Regions from separate parts of the Streptomyces sp. NPDC021622 genome, predicted to be linked through region 3. Evidence: riboswitches for the same ligand, from Rfam matches in the RefSeq annotation. Region 3 holds a riboswitch; each other region holds the start of a gene.

Region 1 (9,551 bases), on a different contig from region 3:
AGCGTTTGGGCGGGGGCTGCCTGGTCACGTCCACTGCCCCGGGTCTGTCAGGATGGAGGCATGGGTCAGCCGGCGGATCACGCATCTCGGAGAGCAGCGGAGCCGGAGCTTCCACCGGGACAGCGCCTGCAGCGTGGCTGGCCGGTCACGCACTACGGCCCGGTGCCGAAGTTCCGCCCGGAGCGCTGGGAGTTCAGGGTCTTCGGGGCCACCGCCGACGGTGAGAAGCACTGCTGGACGCATGAGGAGTTCTCGGCTCTTCCGTATGCCACCGTCGTCGCCGATCTGCACTGCGTCACGAAATTCAGCATGCTCGGCGCCGAATGGGGCGGGGTGCCCGCACGTGCGCTGCTCGACATCGCGCCGCCCGCGCCCAATGCCACGCATGTGATGGTCTGGGCCGAGTACGGCTTCAGCTCGAATCTGCGGATGGCCGACTTCGCCTCCGACCGCACGATTTTCGCCACGCACAAAGGCGGCGAACTGCTCACCGCTGAGCACGGTTTCCCGCTGCGGCTCGTGGTGCCCCATCTGTACGCCTGGAAAGGCCCCAAGTGGGTCCGCGGCATCGAGTACATGACGGCCGACCGCCGCGGCTTCTGGGAGGAGCGCGGCTATCACAACGTCGGCGACCCCTGGGCAGAGCAGCGTTACTCGTACCAGGAAGAGCCCGGAGACGGCCCCGAGCTCTAGTCCTGCGTACGCCGCTGATTTCGCCGGTCAGTGGTGGTACTGGTGCACCACGGCGTGGCCCTTGCCGCGGCCGATCATCCACTTGTTGACCGGAGTGGTGATCACGAACGCGGCGGCAAGCGCGATGGCGAGGATCCACCAGAACATCGGGTCCGAGAGATGGGCGTCCATCCCTCCCGGCCAGAACGCGATCACGGCGTTGTCGATCAGCTCCATCACCGCGATGGACAGGGTGTCCGCGGCGAGCGCGACCCGGAACGCCGTCTTGAAATCGACCCCGGCCTTGAGAACGCCGCGCAGAGTCAGGGCGTAGCCGAAGAAGAAGGCCAGGATGATCGCGAGGATCATCGTCTCCACGTTGCCCCAGCCGAGCGCGGTGCCGATCACCATGCCGAGGACCTCGCCGATGGCGCACCCGGTGAGGCAGTGCAGCGTCGCCTGGGCCGCCATGCGCCAGCTGACCTTGCCGATGCCGTGCGTGTGCTGCTGCATGAGAAGTCCTCAGCCGTCCCTGAGCTTCTTCAGCCGCGCCACGTCCGCCGCGTGCCCCTCCTTGCCGCCAGGTGTCTCGATGATCAGCGGTACGCCGTCGGTCGCGGGGTGGGCCATCAGCGCGCGGAACGGGTCCTCGCCGATGTGGCCGGTGCCGATGTTCTCGTGGCGGTCCTTGTGGGCGCCGACCACGTCCTTGGAGTCATTGGCGTGCACCAGCTTCAGCCGGCCATCGCCGACCGTGTCGACCAGGAGATCGAGGGTCTGGTGCATGCCGCTCGGCCCGGTCAGGTCGTGGCCCGCCGCGAAGATGTGGCAGGTGTCCAGACAGATCCCCAGCTTCGGGTGGGCGTCGAGCGCCTCGAAGTACGGGCCGAAGTCCCAGGTGCGGGAGCAGAGCGAGAAGCCCTGCCCGGCGGTCGACTCCAGGAGGAGATACGGATCGTCGTCGTGCGTCAGCTCGTCGAGCAGCGGCAGCATCCGGTCGCGCACCTGCTTCAGGGCGACGGAGCGGTCCCGGCCGCCGGTCGCGGAGCCGGTGTGCACGACGACGCCGAGTGCGCCGATCTCGCGGCCGCGGCGCAGCGAATGGCGCAGGGACTCCACGGACTTCTCGACGGTCGCCTCGGTGTGCGAGCCGAAGTTGATGAGATAGGGCGCGTGGACGTACGCGGGAATCCGCTCGGCGGCGCAGGCCGCGCGGAACTCCTCGTCCTGCTTCGGATTGCCGGGCGGCGTGGCCCAGCCGCGCGGATTGGCGACGAAGACCTGGACGGTCTCGGCGCCCATCTCACGGGCGTACGAGAGCCCTACGGAGGCGAGCCCGCCGGCCACGGGGACATGACCGCCGACGGGGTTGCGGGACGCTGCGCTGGGGGACTTGATGCTGCTCACGGGGTCCAGGGTGGCACGCCCGTGGGCGGGCCCTGGCCTGCGGGTCGGCGATACCGCGCCCCTGACAAGGGGCGCGGGGAACTGCGCGACCGGCCACAAACGACCCGCAGACGGGACAGGCGCCTGCTAGCGGATCTCGATGGTGATGGTCGACCCCTTGGGGGCCTTCTCGCCGGCGTCCACGGACTGATCATTCACGGTGTCCCCGAAGAGGCCGAGCAGACCCTTGTCCTCCTCGACCTGGAAGCCCGCGTCCGTCAGCTTCTTCGTGGCCTCGTCGACCTTCATGCCCTCGACGTCCGGCACCTCGACCATCTGCGGGCCCTTGGAGATCTGCAGCGTGACCGTGTCACCCGTGGCGAGCTCCTTCTGGCCCTCCTTGGGGGACTGCGCGGCGACATCGCCCTTGTCCTCCTCGGAGTGGACCCGCGCCGTGGCGATCTTCACCTTGAGCCCGGCGTCCTCCAGCTCGGCGGTCGCGTCGGCCTCGGACTCGCCCGTCACGTCGGGGACGTCGATCGGGGAGCCCTTGCTGACGACGATGGCGATGGCGGAGCCCGCCTTGCGCTTGGTGCCCGCGCCCGGCTCCGTGCTGATCACGGAGCCCTTGCTGACCTCCTCGCTGAAGGCCCTCGTCGTCATGCCGGGAGCGAGACCGGCGTCCTTGAGTTCCTTCTTCGCCGAGGTCAGCGGGGTGCCCTCCAGGTTCGGGACCTTGACGATCTCCGGGCCCAGCGAGATGGTCAGCGTCACGCCGTCGTTGCCCCGGATGCGCTCGCCCGCCTTGGGGTCGGTGGCCATGACCGTGCCCCGCTTGTCGGTGTCGCTGTACGCGCGCTTGACGTCCTTCACCTCGAGCCCGGCCTCGTCGAGCCGCTGCTTGGCGGCCGCCTCGGTCTTCGCCAGGAGCGGCGGGACGTTCGTGAACTGGCCGGAGTTGATGTACCAGACGCCCGCGCCGAGGCCGAGCGCCAGGAGTACGGCGGCGACGATCGCCAGGACTCCGCGGCGCGGGTTGGACCGCCCGCGTCCGCGGCCGGGGGCCTGCGGCGGGGCCGACGGTGGTGTCGCCAGGATGCTGGTGCGGTTGAGCGGGTCCTGCTGCTGGTCATCGCCGTCCGCGGGGAGCGACAGCTGCACGGACCGCGCGGCGCGTGGGATCACGCTCGTACGGTCGTCGGCGTTGTCGTGCTCCGTGGTGCGCGCCTGCGGGGGCACCGCGTCCAGCTGCTCGAGGGAGAGCGCGGCCCGTGCCTCCCTGGCCTGCCCGAGCAGCGCCACCGCGTCGTGCGGGCGGACGTCCGGGGTGCGGGCGGTGGCGGAGGCGACCAGCTCGTCGAGCTCCACCGGGAGCCCCGGGACGGCCGCCGACGGGGGCGGCACGTCCTCGTGGAGGTGCTGGTAGAGCACCTGGGCCGGCGATTCGCCGGAGTGCGGCTTGGCGCCGGTCAGCATTTCGTAGAGCACGACACCGCACGCGTACACGTCGACACGGGTGTCGGCCGTGCCGTGCTCTATCTGCTCGGGCGCGAGATAGGAGACCGTCCCGAGGACCGTGCCGGTCGTGTTCGTGACGGTGTCCACCGCGCGCACGAGGCCGAAGTCGGCGACCTTGACCCGGCCGTCATCCCCTATGAGGACGTTCTCCGGCTTCATGTCGCGGTGCACGAACCCGGCGCGGTGCGCGGCGCCGAGCGCGGCGAGCACCGGCTCCAGGATGTCGAGCGCGGCCCGCGGCTGCAGGGCGCCGCGCTCGCGCAGGACGTCGCGCAGGGTGCACCCGGCGATGTACTCCATCGCCAGATAGACGTACGCACCGTCGGTGCCCTGGTCGTAGACCCCCACCACGTTCGGGTGCGAGAGCCGGGCGACCGACTTCGCCTCGCGGATGAAGCGGTCGACGAACGAGACGTCGGCGGCGAGCGTCGGGTGCATCACCTTGAGCGCGAGCACGCGGTCGAGGCGGGTGTCCACGGCCCGGTAGACCGTGGCCATCCCGCCTACCGCGATCCGTCCGTCCACGCGATAACGGCCGTCGAGCACCTGCCCGACGAGCGGGTCCTGAAGGGTCGTGTCCACGGAGGGAGTCTACGAGCCACCGCTGACACCGATGCCCGCGCGGGCGGCCCCGGGGCCCGACTGCAGCCGACCTGTAACAGGCGCCCTGCGCTCAGAACGCCGGCCGCTCCGGATCCAGCCTGGCCATGCCCTCCGCGGGAGAGGACGCCTCGGCGAAGTGCCGCCGCGGAATCCGGCCCGCCCGGAAGGCCAGGCGCCCCGCGTCGACGCCGTGCCGCATGGCCTCCGCCATGAGCACCGGCTCCTGCGCCCGCGTCACGGCCGAGGCGAGCATCACACCCGCGCACCCCAGCTCCATCGCGAGCGCCGCGTCGGACGCCGTGCCCGCCCCCGCGTCCAGAATCACCGGCACGCGCGCGTGCTCGACGATCAGCTGGAAGTTGTGCGGGTTGCGGATCCCGAGCCCGGAGCCGATGGGCGACCCGAGCGGCATGATCGCCGCACAGCCCACGTCCTCCAGCTTCCGGGCGAGGACCGGGTCGTCGTTCGTGTACGGAAGCACCGTGAAGCCGTCGTCGACCAGGGTCTCGGCGGCGTCGATGAGCTCGATCGGATCGGGGAGCAGGGTGCGCTCGTCCGCGATGACCTCCAGCTTCACCAGATCCGTGCCGAGCGCCTCCCGGGCGAGCCGGGCGGTCAGGACGGCCTCGCCCGCGGTGAAACAGCCCGCCGTGTTCGGAAGGACCCGGATGCCGAGCCTGCCGAGCACGGAGAGCACCGAGCCCTGCACGCCCGGATCGAGGCGGCGCATCGCGACCGTCGTCAGCTCCGTTCCGGAGGCGACGAGTGACCGCTCCAGCACGTCGAGGCTCGGCGCACCGCCCGTACCCATGATCAGCCGTGAGGAGAGCGTGAGCCCGCCGATGACGAAGGGGTCGTCTGCCATGTCGGTTCAGCCTCCTTGGACGGCGGTGAGCACTTCGACGCGGTCGCCGTCGGCGAGCGCCGTGGTGGACCACCGCGCGCGCGGGACGACGGTTTCGTTGAGCGCAGCGGCGACGCCGGACGGGGCCGCGGTGAGCGTGGCGACCAGGGATTCGAGCGTGGTGCCCGCGGCCACCTCGCGGACTTCTCCGTTGACTGAGACGGCTGAGTGGGTCATGCGGGCTGCTCCATGAGGGACTGTGCCGAGGGTGTCGTCGCGAACCGGCGGGGGGTGAACGCCCGTGCCTCGTCGGGCAGTTCACCGGTGACCAGGGCGTGCGCCATGACGTCGCCGGTGACGGGTGTCAGAAGGACGCCGTTGCGGTAGTGGCCGGTGGCCAGCTGGAGGCCGGGCAGGGCGGTGGGGCCGAGCATCGGCGCGTTGTCGGGGGAGCCGGGGCGCAGTCCCGCGCGGGTCTCGGTCAGCGGCAGTTCCGTGATGCCCGGTACGAGCTCGTGGGCGTCCCGAAGCAGCTCGTACACGCCGCCCGCGGTGACCGTCGTGTCCCAGCCGAGCTCCTCGCTGGTCGCGCCGACCACCAGCTCGCCGTTCTCGCGCGGCACCAGATAGACATGGCTGCCCCGGACCACGGCGCGCACCGTACGGCTCAGGAACGGCGCGTAGCGCTCCGGCACCGTAAGACGCAGCACTTGCCCCTTGACCGGGCGAACGGGCGGCAGAACCCCCTCAGGGACCCCTGAGAGGCGTCCGCTGAGGCTGCCCGCGGCCAGCACGGTCCGGCCGGCCTCCAGGGCGGCGCCGTCCTCGAGGACGACACCGGTGGCCCGGTCGCGCACGACCGTCAGGCGCTGCGCCCACGCCCGGTGGAAGACCACGCCGGCCCGCTCGCACGCCACCAGGAGCGCCGCGGTGAGCCTGCGCGGGTCGACCTGGTGGTCGCCGTCCACGCGGAGCCCGCCGCGCACACCGGGCGCGAGCATCGGTTCGAGGCGGCGGCACTCACGCCCGCTCAGCCACTCCGATTCAAGCCCCGACTGGCGCTGAAGGGTGTGCAGTTCGCGCAGATGGGCGCGGTCGTCGGAGTCCAGCGCGACGGCGAGCGTGCCGCAGGCGCGGTAGCCGAGATCGCGGCCGCTCGCCTCCGTCAGCTCCTGTGCGAACGCCGGATAACGCTTCGCGGAGGCCAGATTCAGGCCGAGCAGCGTCTGCTCGCCGTAGTGGAGCTCGGTGACCGCGGCCAGCATGCCCGCGGCGACCTGCGCCGCGCCGCCGCCGGGCTCGGGGTCCACGACCGCCACGGACAGACCGCGCTGCGCCGCCCGCCAGGCCGTGACCAGGCCGATGATGCCGCCCCCGACGACGAGGACGTCCGTTGTCGCATGGGGTGGTGTACGTGGATGCATGGGTGTCCAGCCCCTCCCTTCGCCGGCATGACCCGGATCAGGTTCGTACGGTCGGAGGCCGTCCCAGCCTCCCTCTCAGCCCGGTGCGTCCGGGCTCCCGCGAGTGCTCTGCACCGGCCACCCTAGCCCGTCGGGTCCGGCGGCAGTAGGGGGAGCTGTCCGGATATGGGCGGTGACGGTGTGTCAGAGATCTCCTCGTCGCGCCCTGAAGTCGGCGTCCCGTGCCGCCCTACAGTGATCGGGTGAGCGAGCAGCAGAGGCAGGCAGAGCGCCAGGTCGTCATCGTCGGCGCGGGGATGGCCGGGGTGCAGACCGCCGTGGCCCTGCGCGATCAGGGGTTCACCGGTGCGGTCACCCTCATCGGGGCGGAACCCCATCAGCCGTACGACAGGCCGCCGCTGTCCAAGGCCGTGCTGCTCGGCAAGGCGGAGGGCTCCGCCTTCGACGTCGACTTCGAGGCGCTGGGCATCGAGCTGAGCCTGGGCCACGAGGTCACGGGTGTCCGCCCCGCGGACCACGAACTGGACACCGAGCGGGGTCCGGTCCCGTACGACGCCCTCGTCATCGCCACCGGCGCCGAGCCGATCCTGCTGCCCGGCGCCTCCGGAGTCCCCGGCGTCCATCTGCTGCGCACGCTGGACGACGCCGAACGGCTGCGCCCGGTGCTCGCCGAGCAGCACGACATCGTGGTCGTCGGGGCGGGCTGGATCGGCGCCGAGTTCGCCACCGCCGCGCGCGAGGCGGGCTGCGCGGTCACCGTGGTCGAGGCCGCCGAGCGGCCGCTCGCGGGGGCGCTGCCTGCGGAGGTCGCGGCGCCGATGGCCGCTTGGTACGCGGACTCCGGGGCCGAACTGCGCACCCACGCGCGCGTGGAGCGCGTCGAGCCCGGCACCGTCTTCCTCGACGACGGCACCCGGCTGCCCGCCGGCGCGGTCGTCGTCGGCATCGGCGCCCGGCCCGCCACGCAGTGGCTCGCGGATTCCGGGATCGCCCTCGGCGCCCACCGTGAGGTCGTCGCCGACGACCACCTGAGGACCTCGGAACCGGATGTGTACGCGGTCGGGGACTGCTCCTCCTTCCCTTCGGGAAGGTACGGCGAGCGCCTCCTCGTCCACCACTGGGACAACGCCCTCCAGGGCCCGCGCACGGTCGCGGCCAACATCATCGGCGAGGCCCCCGCGGCGTACGACCCGGTCCCGTACTTCTGGTCCGAGCAGTTCGGCCGCTTCGTCCAGTACGCGGGACACCACGGCTCCGCCGACGCACTGGTGTGGCGAGGTGACCCGGCGGGCGCGGCCTGGACGGTGTGCTGGCTGCGCGCGGGCGCCCTGGTGGCCGTCCTCGCGGTGGGGCGCCCCCGGGACCTCGCCCAGGGCCGCAAGCTGATCGAGAGCGGCGCGCGGCTCGATCCGGCCAAGGCGGCGGATCCGTCGGTGCCGCTCAAAAAGGCGGTCCTGGAGTAGCCGCGCCGCCTGTGCCGCCCTCTGTCAGTCGCCGGGGATACGCTTTGTCCTGTGACCGAGATTGACGCAAAGACTGATGCTCTCGTCCCCGCATGGCTCCACCTCCCCGACATCGCCGAAATGCTCGACGTCGAGGTGACGCGTGTGCGCCAGCTGGTCAAGGAGGGCCAGCTGATCGCCGTGCGCCGTGGTGAGAACCGCGCGCTCCAGGTGCCCGCCGCCTTCATCGACGGCGACAAGATCGTCAAGGGCCTGACCGGCACCTTGACGCTCCTGAGGGACGACGGCTTCTCCGACGAAGAGATGCTGGAGTGGCTCTTCACCGCCGACCCGACCCTGCCGGGCACGCCCGCGCAGGCGCTGAGCGAGAATCGCGGCACGGAGGTGAAGCGCCGCGCCCAGGCGCTCGCCGTCTGACCTGATCCGAACCGTGCGGTGTACGGGCCGCAGCGTGCTCCACGCGGCCCGTACGCCACCGCCACCGACACCCGGGGGGAACACTCCATGGCCATCACGCCTGCCCGCGAGCAGCTCGCCGACGCCCGCCTCTACCTGTGCGTGGACGCCCGCAAGCGCCAGGGAGACCTCCCGGAGTTCCTCGACGCCGTCCTCGGTGCCGGCGTCGACATCGTGCAGCTGCGCGACAAGGGCCTGGAGGCCGCCGAGGAGCTCGAGCACCTCCAGTTCTTCGCCGACGCCGCACGTCGGCACGGCAAGCTCCTCGCCGTGAACGACCGCGCGGACGTCGCGCACGCCATCGGCGCCGATGTGCTGCACCTGGGCCAGGGCGACCTGCCCGTGCCCGCGGCCCGCCGCATCCTGGGCGACGACGTACTCATCGGCCGCTCCACACACGCCGAGTCCGAGGCCGCGGCGGCGGCCGTCCAGGACGGCGTGGACTACTTCTGCACGGGCCCCTGCTGGCCGACCCCCACTAAGCCGGGACGGCACGCCCCCGGTCTCGACCTGGTCCGGTACACGGCGTCGCTGGGCACGGACCGCCCGTGGTTCGCGATCGGCGGTATCGACGCGGGCAATCTGGACGAGGTGCTCGAAGCGGGCGCCCGCCGCGTCGTCGTCGTCCGGGCCATCACCGAGGCGGACGATCCGGCGGCGGCCGCGGCGGACTTCGCAAAGCGGCTGCGTACGGCCTGATCGGCGTTCTTCGGCCATCCTCCGGGGAAGCTGTCCGTAAGGTGGACGGGGATTAGCCGGTGCGGCACCCCGTCGCTAACCTGCCCGTATGGCCCTAGGCACTGCTTCCACCAGGACAGATCGCGCACGCACCGTGCGCGACATGCTTGCGACCGGCAAGACCACGTACTCGTTCGAGTTCTCGGCGCCGAAGACCCCGAAGGGCGAGCGGAACCTGTGGAACGCGCTGCGCCGGGTCGAGGCGGTGGCCCCCAGCTTCGTCTCCGTGACGTACGGAGCGGGCGGCTCGACGCGTGCGGGCACGGTCAAGGAGACCCAGCAGATCGTCGCCGACTCGACGCTCACGCCTGTCGCCCACCTCACCGCGGTCGACCACTCCGTGGCCGAGCTGCGCAACATCATCGGGCAGTACGCGGACGCCGGGATCAGGAACATGCTCGCGGTCCGCGGCGACCCGCCCGGCGACCCGCTCGCCGACTGGGTCAA
Region 2 (9,551 bases), on a different contig from region 3:
GGTCGAGGTTTAGCGACGGGGTAGGCGGGCGATGCGAGAGCGCGAGTCGGTGCAGGCAGAGGTCATGATGAGCTTCCTTGTTTCCGAGGAGCTGTCGTTTCGCATCCCGGTGGAGCTGCGCTACGAGACCGGAGATCCCTATGCCGTCCGGCTGACCTTCCACCTTCCCGGCGACGCTCCTGTGACCTGGGCGTTCGGGCGGGAGTTGTTGATCGACGGGGTGGGCAGGGCGTGCGGCGACGGGGATGTGCGCATCGCGCCCACCGATCCCGAGCTGCTCGAAGAGGTCCTCATCAGGCTTCAGGTCGGCGGTGACCAGGCGTTGTTCCGGGTGGGGATTCCGCCGCTGCTCGCATTCCTCGACCGTACGGACAAGTTGGTGCCGCTCGGGCAGGAGCGGGCGCTCGCCGACTTCGAGACACACCTGGACGAGGCGTTGGACCGGATCCTCGCGGAGGAGCAGAGCGCGGGCTGACCTCCGGGGGGCCAACGGGCACAGCCGGATGGCAGATTGGTGCATTTCGCGGCATTGCCCTGAGGGCTCGGCGTCGGCTCCCCGTTGGCTGGCTCCCGGCCCCGGTTCGCGGCCCCGCCCCCTCACGGCTTGCGGCGTCGGCCACCGCCTCCGCCGCGGCGCTGCTTGGTGGCCGAGGGAGCCGCGGGGGCCGGGGCGGCCGACGCGGCGGTGGTGCCTCCGGTGCGGTCGGCCGAGACGACCAGGGCGGCCAGTGCCGTCGTCACCGGGACCGAGGCGACCAGGCCGATCGAGCCGATCAGGGTGCGCACGATCTCCTCGGCGACCAGCTCGCTGTTGGCCACCGTGCCCACGCTGCTCTGTGCGATCGAGAAGAGCAGGAGCAGCGGCAGCGCGGCGCCGGCGTACGCGAGGACCAGGGTGTTGACCACCGAGGCGATGTGGTCGCGGCCGATGCGGATGCCCGCCCGGTAGAGGCCGCGCCAGCCCATCGTCGGGTTGGCCTGGTGCAGTTCCCAGACCGCGGACGTCTGCGTGACGGTCACGTCGTCGAGGACACCGAGTGAGCCGATGATGACGCCCGCGAGCAGCAGACCGCTCATGTCGATATCCGGAAAAAGGCCGTGGATCAGGCCCGTGTTGTCGTCCGTGTTGCCGGTCAGCGAGGCCCAGCCGATGAAGACCGAGCCGAGCAGCCCGATGAGGAGGAGCGAGATCAGCGTGCCGATCACCGCGACCGATGTACGGGCCGTGAGCCCGTGGCACAGATAGAGCGCGATCAGCATGATCGCGCTGGCCCCGACCACCGCCACCACCAGCGGATTCGAGCCCTGAAGGATCGCGGGCAGGATGAAGAAGGTCAGTACGAAGAAGCTCAACGCCAGCGCCACCAGGGCCATGACGCCGCGCATCCGTCCCACCACGACGACGACGAGGGCGAAGATCCCGGCGAGCAGTGCCATGGGGACCGTGCGGTCCACATCGGTGACCGAGTACTGCAGCGCCTCCGGGGCCTTGGGCTCATAGGCGACCACCACCTCTTGCCCCTCGCGCAACTGCCGAGGCGAGTCCGGCTGGACGATCTCGGTGAACGTGCGGCCCTTGTCCTTGCCGCTGGTCACCTCGACCGTCGCCTTCTTGCACATGCCCTCCGCGCGCGACTGCGCGGTCTGGCCCTCGGGAGTGGAGGTGTCCCCGGTGGGCGGCGGCTGCGAGGCGTTCACGTCCTTGCAGGGCAGCTCCTGCACCTTCGTCACCGTCGCCGACTCGGTCTGCCGGTCGAAGCCGACCCCGGTGCGCTCATGGCCCGGCGCGCCACCGGGCCAGAGCACGACGAGGCCCACGACGACCGCCGTGGCGAAAGGAATCAGCACCGCGGCGATGACCTTGCGCAGATGCTTGGAGACGGGCGCCGCCGGGCCGTGGCTGTGCGAGTGCCCGTGCCCGTCCCCGCCCCCGGGCGGGTTCGAGAAGGGCGGCTGGGACGGCGGCTGAGACGGCGGCTCGGACGGCGGGCGGGGCGGCGGCTCTGTGGTGGTCACTGCCCGATCATCGCAAGAACGGAGGGGGCCCTCTGTTCAGCACGCCCGATATGACGCTAGCGTGGGGGCACCTTTGCAAACGCGGGAGCTCGGAGCACCGGGCTGAGAGGGCGCTGACCTCCGTACGAAACGGCACGAATGGTGCCGGTGCCGTACGGGATCCGCTGCGTCGACCGCCGAACCTGTTACCGGGTAATGCCGGCGTAGGGAGTAGGTCTCATGACCACATCGGACGCACGCACGCCTGCCTCGACGCAGAACCAGAGCGACGAGGCCGGGAAGTCCATCGGCTGGCACAAGGCGTACGTCGAGGGCTCACGCCCCGATCTGCGCGTGCCGGTCCGCCAAGTGCACCTCACCAACGGCAAGGCCGTGACCCTGTACGACACTTCGGGGCCGTACACCGACGAGTCCATCGACACCGACGTCCGCAGGGGTCTCGCACCCCTCCGCGAGAACTGGATCATCGCCCGCGGCGACACCGAGGAGTACGTGGGCCGCCCGCCCCGTCCCGAGGACGACGGCATCAAGCACACCTCGCCCCGCGGCGGGCTGAAGAACCTCGACGCGGTCTTCCCCGGCCGTCCCCGCCAGCCACGCCGCGGCCGTCAGGGTCAGGCGGTGACGCAGCTCGCGTACGCCCGTCGCGGCGAGATCACGCCCGAGATGGAGTTCATCGGGATCCGCGAGAACCTCGACCCCGAGGTCGTGCGCGCGGAGGTCGCCGCGGGCCGCGCGGTGATCCCGGCCAACGTCAACCACCCGGAGATCGAGCCGATGATCATCGGCAAGAAGTTCCTGGTGAAGGTGAACGCCAACATCGGCAACTCCGCGGTCACCTCCTCCATCGAGGAGGAGGTGGACAAGATGACCTGGGCCACCAAGTGGGGCGCCGACACGGTCATGGACCTGTCCACCGGCCGCAACATCCACACCACCCGCGAGTGGGTCCTGCGCAACTCCCCCGTCCCCATCGGCACCGTGCCGCTCTACCAGGCCCTGGAGAAGGTCGACGGCCAGGCCGAGGCGCTGACCTGGGAGATCTACAAGGACACGGTCATCGAGCAGGCCGAGCAGGGCGTGGACTACATGACGGTGCACGCGGGTGTGCGCCTTCCGTACGTCCCGCTCACCGCGCGCCGCAAGACCGGCATCGTCTCGCGCGGCGGCTCGATCATGGCCGCCTGGTGCCTGGCGCACCACAAGGAGAGCTTCCTCTACGAGAACTTCGAGGAGCTCTGCGAGATCCTCGCGGCGTACGACGTGACGTACTCGCTCGGCGACGGCCTGCGCCCCGGATCGATCGCGGACGCCAACGACGAGGCGCAGTTCGCCGAGTTGAAGACCCTCGGGGAACTCAACACGATCGCCAAGCGTCATAACGTACAGACGATGATCGAGGGCCCCGGTCACGTCCCGATGCACAAGATCAAGGAGAACATCGACCTCCAGCAGGAGATCTGCGAGGAGGCGCCGTTCTACACGCTCGGCCCGCTCACCACGGACATCGCGCCCGCCTACGACCACATCACCTCCGGCATCGGCGCCGCGATGATCGGCTGGTGGGGCACGGCGATGCTCTGCTACGTCACGCCCAAGGAGCACCTGGGCCTGCCGAACAGGGACGACGTGAAGACGGGCGTCATCACGTACAAGATCGCCGCGCATGCGGCGGACCTCGCCAAGGGGCACCCGGGCGCGCAGGACTGGGACGACGCGCTCTCGGACGCGCGCTTCGAGTTCCGCTGGGAGGACCAGTTCAACCTGGCCCTCGACCCGGTCACCGCACGGGAGTTCCACGACGAGACGCTGCCGGCCGAGCCCGCGAAGACGGCGCACTTCTGCTCGATGTGCGGGCCGAAGTTCTGCAGCATGAAGATCTCGCAGGACATCCGCCGCCAGCACGGCGGTGACCTTGAGCAGGACGAGATCGAGGCGGGCATGGAGCAGAAGTCCAAGGAGTTCGCCGCGGCGGGCAACCGGGTCTATCTGCCGATCGCGGACTGAACCGAGCAGGCCACTGAAACGGCCCACGAGGTTCCGGACAGCGCGAATCTGTGGGTCTCCCAACAGCCGTTGGGGGACCCACAGCCGTGCTCGCCCGCGGCCCCGCTACTCCGGCTTGTGGTCGGGCCCGCCGAAGTCGGGGCTTGAGAAGTCCGGACTCGAGTAGCTCGGCCGCGGCCCCGCTGAGGGACCGCCGTCCGGGCTGCTGAACCCGGGCCGGTGGTAGCCCAGTTGAGGCATGCGGCTGCTCGGGTCCGCCGACGGCGTACGGGCCACCTGTGCAGCCCCCGGATCCGCGAGCGCCTCCCGCAGGAACGGAAGGACGCCGCGCTCCAGAAGTGCCTCGCCCCAGGCTTCCCTGGCGCGGACCACCTCCTCGTTCCGTTCGCCGTGCGAGCCGGCCTGGAGCGAGGTCGAGCCATTGCGCAGAGCGGTCAGGAGCAGGCCGATCGCAGCGACCAGGATGCCCCCTGCGGTGAGCGCGCCGAACAGCCATCCCGCGGTGAGCAGGGTGTCCGCGAAGGCGGGCTCGGGGTTGAGCATCTTCAGGATGTAGCCCACGAGCAGGAAGATCGCGGCGGCCGCCCCGGCGAGCACGGGTGCGAGCACCGCGACCACGGCGATCGCCCCCGCCCCCGCCCCTGTCTCGGCGGTGACCTCCCCCATCGTGGTGGCGAGACCGAGGCCGCCCGAGCCGGCTTCCGCCTCGCTCTGGCTGCTCCGTTCCCGTATCGATGGTGCGGCAGATCCGCTTTCGCGCAGCTTCTCGCGGACCTTCACATAGTGCGTGTACTCGGTCGTGGCAGCGGCAGTGATCAGCGCAGTAGCGTTCAGTGCCATGGTGCGCAGCTGCTCGGGATTGAGCCGCTCGCCCACTGCGGCGAGATCCGGACGGTTCGGTGCGGTGCGCAGCGCCTCATCGAGGATCCGCTCGAACTCGGGGCGGTCCTCATTGAGCAGGTGTGGAGCGCTGTTCATGTGCATCCCCCGATGCTCCGTAGGGCTTGGTGGCTCGCATGGGTACGAGCCGTCGGGCAGAAACGGAGGGGAGCCTGCTACGGATAAGCCGATGGTAGAGCCGTGACGGCACGCGGTGACAGGGGGTTTCCAGAAATAGGCCCCCTGGCCAGCGTGATCCTGTAATGGATCGCCTGCCCAGCGAACGCTCAGCTATCCAAGGGGAGTTGGCAGACCAGTAGCTTTCCGGCCATGGTCACTCCGCCGTCCATGGCGATGGCCAGTCCGCCTGCGTAGATGTGCGGTCCCTCGATGACGGGCCCGCCGCCGTCCGAATCGTCCTCGGAGCCGACATCGCCCAGCAGATACGGGATGGGGCTGTGGCCATGGACGATGCGGTGGCCGCCGTACATGTCGAGGAGTTCGCGTACGGCCGCGGGGCCGGACTCGTCGCGGAAGGCGAAGCGCTTGGTGAACTTCCGGAAGAGGTCCCAGCACTCGTCCGCGTCGTTGCGCGTGAGTGTCTCGCGGACGGTGTCGTTCACGGCCTCGATCGAGTCGCCGTAATCCAGATAGGCGGTGGTGTCGGAGTGCATCAGGAGATGACCGTCCTCCGCCTCGATCGCGTCCAGGCGGGCCATCCACTGCAGGTGGTGGTCCTCCAGGCGCTCCATGTCGGTCTTCTGGCCGCCGTTGAGGAGCCAGGCGGCCTGGAACGTGGCGGTGCCCGCGCCCGAGTTGACCGGGGTGTCCCCGAACCGCTTGGCGCCGAGAAGGAGCAGCTCGTGGTTGCCCATCAGGGCCTTGCAGTAGCCGCCGGCTGCGGCGGCCTGGGCGGACAGGCGCATCACGAGGTCGATGACGCCGATGCCGTCGGGGCCGCGGTCGGTGAAGTCGCCGAGGAACCACAGTCGCGCGTTGCCCGCGGACCAGTTGCCGTCGGCGTCGATGAGGCCCTGCTCCTGGAGGGCCGCGAGCAGCTCCTCCAGATAGCCGTGCACATCGCCCACGACGTACAGCGGACCGTGCTCGTCGGACGCCGGCGCCTGTGGAGGCTCGGGCATGGCCTGCACCTCCACTTGCACGGTGTCGCCGCGGTTGATGACGGGCAGGTCGCGCTGGGTGGGGGTGTAGCCGTTGTCCGGCACCCCGGGAACCTCCCCGGAGCCGCCAGGACCCGCCGCGTCCCCCGCACTTCCCTCGACCGGACCGGTCTCATGGACGTACGCCGGTACGCGGAAGTCGCGCAGCGTCGCCGTCCGCACATCGGGTCCCTGACCGGCCCCCTGAGTCATCGACCCCTCCACCACCATTGCGCCGCATCTGCACCGAGATCGGACTGCCTGGTCGCAGCGGCCCGCGGTGTCGTCCGCCCATCATAGGAATGCGGCTCGCGCTGTGTGGTGCACCAGGGGTGGTGAATCAGTACTGAACCCCAGTTCACCGAGGTTTTCTCCCGAATTGGGTAGGGGTTTCCCCGTAGATCATGACCGGGCTGTGCTGGTGGGCGCCGGGCAGCGCGGGCCGACAGGGTGTCTCTCCCCGCCGGCCGGCACCGTCAACCAGGTCCTGGCGAACGGGGTGAGCTGACCGTCGTACGCGGTGGACGTCGCTCGGACGAGGTGCGCACGATCAGCTCCGTCGGTATCACCTGCTCGACCGGGCGGCCCGAATCGAGCCCTTCGATGGCGTCGATGAGCAGTTGGACGACGGCTGTGCCGATGCGCCGGGGTTTCAGCGAGAGCGTGGTGATGGGCGGTTCGGTGGTGGCGTAGACCGTCGACTCGCTGCAGCACACGAGCAGCAGATCGTCAGGGACGCGCAGTCCGTACCGGCGGGCGGCCGCGAGGAGATCGGTTCCGTTCGGATCGAACAGGCCGTAGACGGCGTCGGGCCGGTCGGGCCGGGCGAGCAGCCGGTCGGCCGCGACGGCGCCGGCGCACGGGTCGTGGGCCGGATAGGACTCGTACACCGGGTCCTGTCCGACGCGCTCGCACCAGCGCAGATAGGCGGTTGTGGACAGGTGGGTGTACGTGTCGGTGGTGGTCCCGGTGAGCAGTCCGATCCGCCGGGCGCCGGCCGCCGCGAGGTGGTCGAGGATCTCCAGGACCGCCGCCTCGTGGTCGTTGTCGACCCAGGCGGTGACGGGGAGAGACCCGGCTGGGCGGCCGTCGGAGACCACGGGCAGGCCCTGGCGGACCAGCTCGCTGACGACCGGGTCGTGGTCTGAAGGATCGACGACGACTGTGCCGTCGAGCGCGACGTTCGACCAGACGTCGACCGGGCTGCGCCGGGAGGTGGCGGGCAGGATGACAAGGGCGTAGCCGCGGGCCAGCGCGGCCGAGGTCGCGGCTCTGGCCATCTCCGCGAAGTACGCGAATTCGGTGAAGGTGAAAGGTTCATCCCCGTATGTCGTCACGGTCAGGCCGATGAGGCCCGACTTGCCGGTACGGAGCGTTCGGGCCGCCGCGGAGGGGCGATAGCCCAGCCGTTCGGCGACCTCGCGGACATGGCGTCGGGTGGCGTCCGGGAGGCGTCCCTTGCCGTTAAGAGCGTCGGAGACAGTCGTGATGGAGACACCGGCTGCGGCGGCGACGTCTCTGATGCCCGCTCGGCTCTGCCGGTTGCCCCGGCGGGCGGTCTCCGCTCGGCTCACCTGGTGGTTCCCTGCTGCTGTCATGGCGAGCCGATAGTAGGGCTCATGAGGGTGGGTAGTGCGGGCGCATATTCACTCGTTGACAGGCACGTTTCTGCATGGTGAGTACGGGCCAATGACCTTGGAATGCAAGGGAGTTGGCGGGATTCGGGGGAGTCGGTCCCTTGTCGTCGCGCACAGGCCTGCCAAATGAGCGATGTTTCGAAGAGGTCTCAACTCACCTTCACGGGTGATGCGCGCCACGGAGTGAGCCACCGGCGCGTGACGTAACGGGGAGCGCTCCCCCCTCATCGTGCGCCTTCGTATCTCGATGCCCCGGAACCCATTCGCAGCGGGGCTGAATCCTCATAAGGTGAGCAGTATTGAAGTCAGGGTGTTCAGGTGTTCAAGAGGAGGACTGCGGTGAGCGAGACGAACCCGAGGCTGCGCGCCGAGCTGGAGGGTATCCCCACCTACAAGCCCGGCAAGCCTGCCGCGGCCGATGGTCCGGTGGCGTACAAGCTGTCCTCGAACGAGAATCCGTACCCGCCGCTCCCCGGTGTCATGGAGAGCGCGCTCGCCGCGGCCGGTTCCTTCAACCGGTACCCGGACATGGCCTGCACCGGCCTGATGAGTGAGATCGCCGACCGCTTCGGGGTGCCGGTGTCGCATGTGGCGACGGGCACCGGTTCCATCGGCGTCGCGCAGCAGCTGCTTCAGGCCACGTGCGGACCGGGTGACGAGGTCATCTACGCCTGGCGGTCCTTCGAGGCGTACCCGATCATCACGCAGGTGAGCGGGGCCAAGTCGGTGAAGGTACCGCTGACGGCGGACGAGGTGCACGACCTGGACGCGATGGCCGAGGCCATCACCGACCGGACGCGGCTGATCTTCGTCTGCAACCCGAACAACCCGACCGGCACGGTCGTGCGCCGGGCCGAGCTCGAGCGGTTCCTCGACCGGGTGCCGAGCGATGTCCTTGTCGTCCTGGACGAGGCGTACATCGAGTTCATCCGTGATGTCGAGGTGCCGAACGGCATCGAGCTCTACCGCGAGCGTCCGAACGTCGCCGTGCTGCGTACGTTCTCCAAGGCGTACGGCCTGGCCGGCCTCCGCGTCGGTTTCGCGATCGCCCATGAGCCGGTGGCGGCCGCCCTGCGCAAGACGGCGGTGCCCTTCGGGGTGAGCCAGGTCGCGCAGGACGCGGCGGTGGCCTCGCTGCGGGCCGAGGACGAACTGATGGGCCGGGTCGGCTCGTTGGTGTCCGAGCGCACGCGGGTGGTCGAGACGCTGCGGGCGCAGGGCTGGACGGTCGCCGAGACGCAGGCGAACTTCGTGTGGCTGCGGCTCGGGGAGCGCACCGCCGACTTCGCGGACGCCTGCGAGAAGGCCGGTGTGGTCGTGCGGCCGTTCGCCGGCGAGGGGATGCGGGCCACGATCGGGGAGACCGAGGCCAACGACATCTTCCTGCAGACGGCGGAGGCGTTCCGCAAGGAGCTCTGAGCCTGCGCGGCTTTGCTGCAGCGCGGTTCGGCGTGGTCAGCCGGTGGTGAGCTCGACGCGGACGGGATCGCCGGAGCGGACGGTGGCCAGCAGGCGCGGGTCGCCGTCGATCCGGCCGAGGAGATTGCACGGGCTCGCGAGGCGGCACTCGTCGCCCCGTGAGATCGGGGTGGGTCCGTAGGGGAGGGCGAGCGCGTCGCCGTCGGTCCAGAAGGCGACCGTGCCGGGCTCGACGACCTGCTGGGCGCCGTCCTCGATCGGGACGCTCACGCCCGTGTCGAAGTAGACCTCCTCGCCCCAGGTGTGGGCGGTGGAGGCGAGCGGCAGGACCTTGCCCAGGGCCTGGGCGGTCGGGGTGTCCTCGATCGTCGCGGTCAGGTGGCCTGAGGGCCAGGAGATCCGTATCTGCATGGCGCGGATTCAACAATATGTT
Region 3 (9,551 bases):
TGCTGGGCGATGTTGGCGGCGGTGAGTTCGTTGCGTCCCGCGTACTTGCGGAACCCGCAGCGGCACTTGACGACCCACGTGCCGTCGCGTGCGGTCGAACGCTGGATGGACGTGGAGTGCTTCGCCATGGCAGTCCCCTCGGGAAGGAGTTCGGGTCTCTCCCGGCTCCCCTCAGCCCCGCCCGTACGACCACGTGAGCGGCCGGACGGGCGAAGGAGGCAACCGGCGCGACCGACAGGCCGCGAGGGAAGTTGAGATGCGCTGTTCCGTGCACGGAGACAGGACCCGTGCACGTCCGCCCTCTTGCTTGCCGAGGTGGGGCGGACTGACCTTCAACCCATCGACCGCCCGTGTTCAGGCGGCTGGGTCGGCACTCTGTTCAGTTCTCAAGGCCCAACCAGCGCGGGGCTCGTGGCGCGCGACCGGAGTCGCCTTCCTGCCGAGCAATCCCGTTCCGGCGTCTTCAGATTGACCCAGGTCAATCTGACTGTCAAGAAGCTTCGCCGAAGGATCTGAGATTGACCTAGGTCCGGTTACCCTCGGGGGCATGGATCTGAGCCCCGAAGCGCCCAAGCCAACGGCCAAGGAGATCGCTGCTGAGTACCGCGCGAAGATTGCGGACCCGGACAACGAGGACTACGCACCGGGGCAGCGGCTGCCAGCCGCTCGCCCGCTCGCCAAGAAGCTTGGTGTGCAACTCATGACCGTGCAGAGCGCGTACAACCAACTCCGCGATGAAGGCTTGGTTCTCACCCAGCAGGGGCGCGGGACGTTCGTTCGTGACCCATCGGCGCCTCTCGGTACCGAGCCGGGTAGCAGTCCCGCTTTCACCGCCCTGGCGGGAGAGCTCAGCTCGATCCATGACGCTCTCCGACTCCTCGGAGAGCGCCTGGACCGGCTTGAGCAGATCGTGAGTAACGAGACGCCACCTTCGCAGTGAGAACGTCGGCGCGCTTCACCAGTCTTTCTGCCGTAGCGCGCGCCTCGCCCAAACTCGCTTTGATCAGCGCGAGTTCAGCGGGAGTAAGGCCCGCTAGCTCGTTCCTTTGCTCGTTGATCCCTGGCATGCAAATGAGCATGAGACCGCGAACGGCAGAGGACCCGGACAGACTGTCCGGGTCCTCTTTCCTTGCAGGTCAGGGGCGTTGACGAATCGTCATCGGGATACTTCGTCCACGGCATCCAGTACCGCAGCCCATGGAAGCTTCCGCCCTGACGGTGCGTCACGGGGTTCGTACAGTGGCCATACGTCCGGCCCGTAGACCAGCCGTACACCGGCGTCGCGCAGGGCCTCGATGTGGCGCTGCCACGCTGGGTGGCGAGCATGCGCCGCGTTCACGCGGGGGAAGACGACTACCGGCAAGTCGAGAGTCCCGATGGCTTCGCCCACCTGCGTCAGGGCCTGGTTGTCCATGAGGCCGCTCGCGAGCTTCGCGACCATGTTGGCCGACGCCGGGGCCACGACGTAGCAGTCAACGGCCGGGTGCGGCCGGGCCTCGCCAGGAAGGCGGGGTTCGTCGCGGACGGGGAGCCCGGTCAGCTTCTCCAGCCGCTGGGTCTCCCCGCTCATCCGGAGCCAGCTTCCCGCCGTCGGTGTCAGTGTCACGGCTGCCTGCCAACCACGTTCCATCGCGGGCTCGACAAGGCCCGTGCGGAGTGACTCGACTCCGCCGGCCGCCGACCCGACGACTCCCAGCACCCCGCGCTTGCTCGAACTCACTGCACCGCCCTGCACCGTTGGGCCATCACGAACACCTCGGACGAGCGAGAGCTGCCGCTCACGGGTGACTGCTTGATCAGGTCCCGCAGCGTCTCGCGCACCCTGGGATTGTTGCGCACGAGCTGCGGCGCCGTGCGTTCGGCGGTACGCAGCTCGGTGAACGCCTCATCACCGTGCCCGGCGAGCGAGAGGGCGCGGCTGTAGTCGATGCGGTGCGAGACGCTGCGTTCCAGCGGCATGTGGTCCACATCGATCCGGCCGTTCTCCACCACGTACGACACGTTGTCCAGGTCAAGCTCGATGGACAGGCGGTGCAGGATCACGTTCGTCGGCCCGAACCCGGTTTGCCAGTAGTTCTCGTCTGAACCGAGGTCGTCGGCGAGCCCCTCGGCACGGTCCAACAGGCGGGTCGCCGTCGGGCGGTCCTGGTGCCGAGCCGCCGCGACTGCGGCCCGAAGGTGGATCATGCCGAGCAAGCTCAGTGCAGACGGGTCGCTCTCCGCGACCTGGGAGGCCAGCCACGTCGCCGTGGTGTTGCCCAGCTCCATCGCAGCCTCGTAGCGGCCGTTGGCGAGCAGCGCGTGCGTGCCGGACCGTGCGGCTGAGGCGAGAACTAGGGGATCGTCGGACTCGTCCGCCGCCCGCATCGCACGCTCTGCGGCCAACCATGAGACGTCGGACTCTCCGACCTTCGCGAGCGTCGTGGCCGCGAGGTGGTGAGTGCGGGCAGAGACAGCCCAGCAGTCGCGGCGGTCCTCTCCCCGGCGTCCCGCACGGTCCTCTAGCTCCTGCGCCGTCTGGAGGAGTGCCGGCAGTGCAGCGATCACGCTGCCGAGCCGCCCGCCCTGATAGTCGTTCCAAGCGTGCTCCACACGCACGGCGACCGGCGCGGGAGTGGGGAGCTGCACGTCGGCCTCTGGCCCGAAGAGCAGGCGTGAGAGCCGCCGGGGGCTCATGAGCGCGTCACGTACAGCCGGTACGTCGTCCTGGTGCTTCTCATCCTCCACTAGAAGGGTCTGACCGAGCAGGTCGCCAAGCGGCACGCGCAGGATCCGAGCCAGCTCCGCGAGCATGTCGATCCGCGGCGGCTTCCTGCGGCCCGTCTCTGCCTTCGCGAGCCAGTCAGTACTACGGCCGACCAGTCCGGCCAGCACCTCTTGCGTGTAGCCGCGACGCTTCCGGTAGAACGCGATGCGCTCGCCGATGCTGAGGTGATCTCCAAGACCACGCATAGGGTGCTGCCTCCTGCTGCTGGTAGGGGCGTATTTCACGTTACAGAGCCGGTCAGGCGGCGGGTAGACGCTCTTGATGCCCGCCGTCGCCAGTACGAGCTTGATGGGCCCAAGGGGGCAGGACCCGGACGGAATGTCTGGGTCTCTTTTCGCAGGTCAGCTGCGGGAGTGCCGGGCCGTCTATGGGCCGTCGGAGGGTGGCCCACAACGGCCAATGGCGACCAATGACGACCGGCACCAGTGAGCGCTGAGCTGGTCACACTCCGACCGTCTGAGACACTGGATTCACCATGCCTGTACCCGGAGAACTCACCTTCGTCGCGCCCCGCGGAGCCAAGAAGCCGCCGCGGCATCTCGCCGACCTCACGCCCGCCGAGCGCAAGGAAGCCGTCGCCGCCGCCGGCGAGAAACCGTTTCGCGCCAAGCAGCTCTCGCAGCACTACTTCGCGCGGTACGCGCACGATCCGGAGCAGTGGACCGACATTCCCGCCGGGTCCCGCGGCAAGCTCCAGGAGGCGCTGCTTCCCGAGCTGATGTCCGTGGTGCGGCACATCAGCTGTGACGACGACACCACCCGTAAGACGCTGTGGCGGCTCTTCGACGGGACGCTCGTCGAGTCCGTGCTCATGCGCTATCCGGACCGGGTGACGATGTGCATCTCGTCGCAGGCCGGGTGCGGGATGAACTGCCCGTTCTGTGCGACGGGGCAGGCCGGTCTCGACCGGAATCTGTCGACCGCCGAGATCGTGCACCAGATCGTGGACGGGATGCGTGCGCTCAGGGACGGGGAGATCCCTGGGGGGCCCGCGCGGCTGAGCAACATCGTCTTCATGGGGATGGGCGAGCCGCTCGCCAACTACAACCGGGTGATCGGGGCGATCCGCAGGCTGACCGACCCCGAGCCGGACGGTGTCGGGCTCTCGCAGCGCGGCATCACCGTGTCGACCGTCGGGCTCGTGCCCGCCATCCACCGGTTCGCCGACGAGGGCTTCAAGTGCCGCCTCGCGATCTCCTTGCACGCGCCCGACGACGAGCTGCGCGACACCCTCGTACCCGTCAATACGCGGTGGAACGTGCGGGAGGTGCTGGATGCCGGCTGGGAGTACGCGGCCAAGTCCGGGCGCCGGCTTTCCATCGAGTACGCGCTGATCAGGGACATCAACGACCACGCGTGGCGCGGTGACCGGCTCGGGCGGCTGCTCAAGAACAAGCCCGTGCATGTGAACCTGATCCCGCTGAACCCGACGCCGGGCTCGAAGTGGACGGCATCGCGGCCGGAGGACGAGAAGGCCTTCGTGGACGCCATCGCCGCTCATGGGGTGCCTGTCACGGTTCGTGACACCCGTGGCCAGGAGATCGACGGGGCGTGCGGTCAGCTCGCCGCGGCGGAGCGTTAGGCTGGCCGAAACACAACTTCACAGCCGGAACACATCTTCATATTCCGACAGGGGAGCGCCACAGCGCTGAGAGTGCGGCAGCCAAGGACAGGTTGGCCGCAGACCCTCTGAACCTTGCCCGGGTCATTCCGGGTAGGAAGTTCGGACATCACTCAAGCTGTTGCGCCCTGCCCGCGGACCCTTCCGGTCCGTGGGCAGGGCCGCGTCTCTTCCTGGTCACCCCCAGGAGGATTGAATTCAGTGAGCACCACCAAGAAGGTCACGGTCACCGCCGTCGCGGTGACCTTCGGGCTCGTCGCGCTCTCCGCTTGCGGCAGCTCCGACGGCAGCGGCGACGAGGCCGCAGATTCCAAGAACGTCACGCTGGTCAGCCATGACTCCTTCAGCGTCTCCAAGGACGTACTGAAGGAGTTCGAGAAGCGGTCCGGCTACAAGGTCAGCGTCCTCAAGGACGGGGACGCCGGCGCCGCCGTGAACAAGGCGATCCTCTCCAAGGACAACCCGCAGGGCGATGTCTTCTTCGGCGTCGACAACACCCTGCTGTCGCGGGCGCTCGACAACGACCTCTTCCAGTCGTACGAGGCCAAGGGCTCGGACCAGATCGCCTCGCAGTTCCGCGTCGATCAGGACAAGCACCGCGTGACGCCCGTCGACAGCGGCGACATCTGCGTCAACTACGACAAGAAGTACTTCGCCGACAAGAAGCTGGCGCCGCCGAAGTCCTTCGACGATCTGGTCAAGCCCGCCTACAAGAACCTCCTCGTGACCGAGAACGCGTCGACCTCGTCGCCCGGGCTCGGCTTCCTGCTCGGCACCGCCGCCCAGTACGGCGACGACGGCTGGCAGGGCTACTGGAAGAAGCTCAAGGCCAACGGCGTCAAGGTCGTCGACGGCTGGGAGCAGGCCTACAGCGAGGAGTTCTCCGGCTCCACCGGCGGCAAGAAGGCCAAGGGCGACCGGCCGCTGGTCGTCTCCTACGCCTCGTCGCCGCCCGTCGAGGTGCTCTACGCGAAGCCGCAGCCCAAGGAGGCGCCGACCGGCGTCGCGACCGGCACCTGCTTCCGGCAGGTCGAGTACGCGGGTCTGCTCGGCAACGCCAAGAACGAGAAGGGCGGCAAGGCGCTGCTCGACTTCCTGATCAGCACCGAGTTCCAGCAGGACATGCCGCTGAACATGTTCGTGAACCCGGTGCGGGAGGGCGTCGAGCTGCCCGAGCTGTTCGTCAAGCACGGCGTGAAGGTCGACGAGCCGGAGACCATGGCCCCGAAGAAGATCGCCGACAACCGTGATCAGTGGGTCAAGTCGTGGACCTCGCTCGTACTGAAGTAAAGGCCCCCGCTCGTAAGGGGTTCACACGCGGGAGCGCGGCGCGGCTCGGTCTCATGGCCGTGCCCGTCGCGTTCTTCGCGGTCTTCTTCGCCTATCCGGTCGCCGCGATCGTCGCGCGCGGCCTGAAGGTGGACGGTGAGTGGCAGTTCGGGCGGATCGCGGAGGTCATCGGGCAGTCCGACGTGCGGCACGTGCTGTGGTTCACCACCTGGCAGGCGCTCGCGTCGACCGCGCTCACGCTCCTGATCGCGCTCCCCGGCGCGTATGTCTTCGCGCGCTTCGAGTTCAGGGGCAAGCAGGTGCTCCGGGCCGCCGTCACCGTGCCGTTCGTGCTGCCGACGGTCGTCGTCGGGACCGCGTTCCTCGCCCTTGTCGGGCGCGGGGGGCTGTTCGACGAGATGTGGGGCCTGCGGCTCGACACGACCGTGTGGGCGATTCTGCTCGCGCACGTCTTCTTCAATTACGCCGTCGTCGTACGGACCGTCGGCGGGCTCTGGTCGCAGCTCGACCCGCGCCAGGAGGAGGCCGCGCGGATGCTCGGCGCCTCGCGCTGGAGGGCCTGGCGGACGGTGACGCTGCCCGCGCTCGGCCCCGCGGTCGCGGCGGCCGCGCTCATGGTCTTCCTGTTCACCTTCACTTCCTTCGGCGTCGTACAGATCCTCGGCGGACCCGCGTACTCGACGCTCGAAGTCGAGATCTACCGGCAGACCGCCCAGCTCCTCGACCTGTCGACGGCCGCCGTCCTGACGATCGTGCAGTTCGTGGCGGTCGGCCTGATCCTCGCCGTGCACGCATGGACCGTGCGCAGGCGGGAGACCGCCCTGAAGCTGGTCGACGCCTCCACGGTCGCCCGGCGGCCGCGCGGCGCCGGGCAGTGGGCGCTCCTCGGCGGTGTCATGCTCACCATCGCCGTGCTGATCCTGCTGCCGCTCGGCGTGCTGATCGAGCGGTCGCTGAGCGGCCCGGACGGCTATGGCTTCACCTACTACCAGGAGCTGACATCGGCGGAGGGCGGCGCCTTCCTGGTCCCGCCGATCGACGCGGTCTGGAATTCCCTCCAGTACGCGCTCGCCGCCACCGCCATCGCCCTGGTGATCGGCGGTCTCGCCGCGGCGGCGCTCACCCGGAAGGCCGGCCGCCTGGTGCGCGGCTTCGACGCGCTGCTCATGCTGCCGCTCGGGGTGTCCGCGGTGACGGTCGGCTTCGGGTTCCTGATCACGCTGGACGAGCCGCCGCTCGACCTGCGCTCCACCTGGATCCTGGTGCCGCTGGCGCAAGCACTGGTGGGCGTGCCCTTCGTCGTACGCACCATGCTTCCCGTCCTGCGCGCGGTCGACGGACGGCTGCGCGAGGCGGCGGCCGTGCTCGGGGCGTCGCCGCTGCGGGCGTGGCGCGAGGTCGACCTGCCGATGGTGCGGCGGGCGCTGCTGATCGCGGCCGGGTTCGCCTTCGCGGTGTCCCTGGGCGAGTTCGGCGCGACCGTGTTCATCGCGCGGCCGGACAATCCGACGCTGCCGGTCGCCGTTGCCCGGCTCCTCGGGCGGGCCGGGGAGCTCAACTACGGGCAGGCGATGGCCCTTTCGACGATCTTGATGGTGGTGTGCGCGGTGTCGCTGCTGCTGCTCGAACGGCTCCGTACCGATCGCACGACTGGGGAGTTCTGATGGGTGAGGCCGCGGGTGTGGCTGCGGGTGCGGCTGCTGGTGTGGGGCTGCTGACGCTGACGGATGCGACGGTGCGGTTCGGGGCGCGGGCCGTGCTCGACCGCGTCGGCCTCGAGGTCGCCGAGCACGAGATCGTGTGCGTCCTCGGGCCGAGCGGCAGCGGCAAGTCGACGCTGCTGCGGGCGGTCGCGGGGCTGCAGGAGCTGGACGGCGGGCAGGTGCTGCTCGACGGACGGGACCAGCGGGGGGTGCCCGCGCACAGGCGGGGCGTCGGCCTGATGTTCCAGGACCATCAGCTCTTCCCGCAGCGCGACGTGGCGGGCAATGTCGCCTTCGGGCTGCGGATGCACGGCGTGGCGCGGGGCGAACAGGCCCACCGGGTGGCCGAGTTGCTCGACCTCGTGGGGCTTCCGGGTGCGCAGCGGCGGGTCGTCGCCTCGCTCTCCGGCGGCGAGCAGCAGCGCGTCGCCCTCGCGCGTGCGCTCGCGCCGAGGCCGCGGCTGCTCATGCTGGACGAGCCGCTCGGGCAGCTCGACCGCTCGTTGCGGGAACGGCTCGTGGTCGAACTCCGGGAGCTCTTCGACGAGTTGGGTACGACGGTGCTCGCGGTCACGCACGACCAGGGCGAGGCGTTCGCGCTCGCGGACCGGGTCGTCGTGATGCGCGATGGGCGGATCGCCCAGTCCGGTACGCCACTTGAGGTGTGGCGGAACCCGGCGGACGAGTTCGTCGCGCGGTTCCTCGGCTTCGACAACGTCGTCGACGCGACGGTGGCCGGTGACGTGGCGGACACCGCCTGGGGCAAGATCCCGGTGCCTCCGGGGGTACGGGACGGCCGGTGCCGGCTCCTGGTGCGGCCCGCCGGGGTGCGGCTCGTGCCCGCCGACGAGGGGCTGCCCTGCATGGTGACGGCGCGGACCTTCCGGGGCACGCATGTCGCCGTACACCTGGAGCCCGGGGCGGGGCCGAGGCTTGAGGCGGCCTGTGCGTTGCGGGATGCGCCTGGGGTGGGGGAGACGGTGGGGGTTGCCTTTGACGTGGGGGATGTCGTGGTTCTGGGCTGAGGTGGCCTGGGGGCGTGGGGGCGTGGGGCGTGGGGGCGAAACTCGGGTGCCCGGGTTGCGCGGTCGATCTAGGGTGCGCCTCATGACGTCTTTGGATTACGACCGCCACTGCGCCGAAATCGCAGATCAGCTGGGCCAGTTGCGGGTCACCCTGGCCGGAGCCGACCTTTCGGCCACGGTGCCGACCTGCCCGGAGTGGTCCCTGGGGTACCTCGCCCGCCACGTCGGCGGTGCCGTGCGCTGGGCCGAGCAGCTGGTCGCCACCCGGGCCACGGACGACATCCCGGAGGAGAAGGTCCCGGGTATCCGTGGTCCCGAGGGCGACGACCCCGCCGCGCTCGACGCCTGGCTTGCGGAGACCGCCGAGCTGGCCTTGAAGACGCTGCCCGCCGTGAGCGCCGATACCCCGGTGTGGACCTGGGCCGAGCCGCGGAACGCCGGGTTCTGGGCGCGGCGTATGACGCATGAGGTGGCCATTCACCGTGCGGACGCGGCGATCGCCGCGGGGGTCCCGTATGAGGTCGCGGCTGATGTCGCTGCCGACGCGATCGATGAGTGGCTGGAGATCGTGCAGTACGTGCAGCGGTCCCAGCCGGGGGACAGTGCCGCTGAGCTGCGGGGTGCGGGCCGCAGCATCCATCTGCATGCGACTGATGCGCCGGCGGGGCTGAATGCGGAGTGGGTCATTGAGTTCGGTGAGGACGGGTTCAGCTGGCGGCGGGGGCATGAGAAGGCGACGGTTGCTCTGCGGGGGCCGCTTACTGAGGTGTTGTTGGCCTTCTATCGGCGGCGGTCTCTGGATGGCGGCGCTGTGGAGGTGCTGGGGGAGCGGGAGTTGCTGGAGTTCTGGCTGGAGCGGGCCTCGTTCGGGTGACTTGATTTCCCCAACCCCGCCCCTTCCCGAAAACCCGCTGCGCGGGGGCCTTGCGTGCCGTCATCACCGGCTTCGCCGAGTTCGTCCTCAAACGCCGGACGGGCTAGAAGGTTCGCGGGACGGGCTGGATGGTTCGCCGGGCGGAGTGGATGGTTCGCGGGGCGGGCTAGAAGGTTCACGGGGCGGGTTGGAAGGTTCGCCGGGCGGGCTGGAAGGCTGAGTGGCCGCCGGTCGGCGTCATGAGCTCGTCGCGCTCGGCCCGTCCGGCGGG

The links. Region 3 has a riboswitch for thiamine pyrophosphate ahead of AB0G47_RS23710 (thiamine ABC transporter substrate-binding protein). Riboswitches for the same ligand answer to the same signal wherever they lie in the genome.
Region 1: it holds a riboswitch for thiamine pyrophosphate, as region 3 does, so the genes downstream of both, thiO (glycine oxidase ThiO) here and AB0G47_RS23710 (thiamine ABC transporter substrate-binding protein) in region 3, are expected to answer to the same signal.
Region 2: it holds a riboswitch for thiamine pyrophosphate, as region 3 does, so the genes downstream of both, thiC (phosphomethylpyrimidine synthase ThiC) here and AB0G47_RS23710 (thiamine ABC transporter substrate-binding protein) in region 3, are expected to answer to the same signal.

Annotation. Positions count from the first base shown of each region.
Region 1 covers NZ_JBFACK010000001.1:515,960-525,510, forward strand. Annotated here, with positions in the region: gene AB0G47_RS02345 (sulfite oxidase-like oxidoreductase) at 61-693, shown strand; gene AB0G47_RS02350 (DUF4396 domain-containing protein) at 721-1,185, opposite strand; gene AB0G47_RS02355 (deoxyribonuclease IV) at 1,195-2,079, opposite strand; gene pknB (Stk1 family PASTA domain-containing Ser/Thr kinase) at 2,206-4,158, opposite strand; gene AB0G47_RS02365 (thiazole synthase) at 4,250-5,044, opposite strand; gene thiS (sulfur carrier protein ThiS) at 5,051-5,260, opposite strand; gene thiO (glycine oxidase ThiO) at 5,257-6,447, opposite strand; TPP riboswitch at 6,445-6,558, opposite strand; gene AB0G47_RS02380 (FAD-dependent oxidoreductase) at 6,690-7,910, shown strand; gene AB0G47_RS02385 (Rv2175c family DNA-binding protein) at 7,962-8,327, shown strand; gene thiE (thiamine phosphate synthase) at 8,415-9,065, shown strand; gene metF (methylenetetrahydrofolate reductase [NAD(P)H]) at 9,154-9,551, shown strand, end outside.
Region 2 covers NZ_JBFACK010000019.1:12,723-22,273, forward strand. Annotated here, with positions in the region: gene AB0G47_RS31925 (SsgA family sporulation/cell division regulator) at 32-475, shown strand; gene AB0G47_RS31930 (YibE/F family protein) at 598-2,016, opposite strand; TPP riboswitch at 2,088-2,243, shown strand; gene thiC (phosphomethylpyrimidine synthase ThiC) at 2,236-4,023, shown strand; gene AB0G47_RS31940 (hypothetical protein) at 4,129-5,007, opposite strand; gene AB0G47_RS31945 (metallophosphoesterase) at 5,190-6,293, opposite strand; gene AB0G47_RS31950 (LacI family DNA-binding transcriptional regulator) at 6,539-7,660, opposite strand; gene hisC (histidinol-phosphate transaminase) at 8,039-9,118, shown strand; gene AB0G47_RS31960 (cyclophilin-like fold protein) at 9,155-9,529, opposite strand.
Region 3 covers NZ_JBFACK010000012.1:29,695-39,245, reverse strand. Annotated here, with positions in the region: gene AB0G47_RS23735 (hypothetical protein) at 1-128, opposite strand, end outside; gene AB0G47_RS23730 (winged helix-turn-helix domain-containing protein) at 548-940, shown strand; gene AB0G47_RS23725 (flavoprotein) at 1,157-1,699, opposite strand; gene AB0G47_RS23720 (helix-turn-helix domain-containing protein) at 1,717-2,952, opposite strand; gene rlmN (23S rRNA (adenine(2503)-C(2))-methyltransferase RlmN) at 3,243-4,349, shown strand; TPP riboswitch at 4,389-4,506, shown strand; gene AB0G47_RS23710 (thiamine ABC transporter substrate-binding protein) at 4,590-5,678, shown strand; gene AB0G47_RS23705 (iron ABC transporter permease) at 5,654-7,342, shown strand; gene AB0G47_RS23700 (ABC transporter ATP-binding protein) at 7,342-8,406, shown strand; gene AB0G47_RS23695 (maleylpyruvate isomerase family mycothiol-dependent enzyme) at 8,489-9,280, shown strand; gene AB0G47_RS23690 (LOG family protein) at 9,518-9,551, opposite strand, start outside.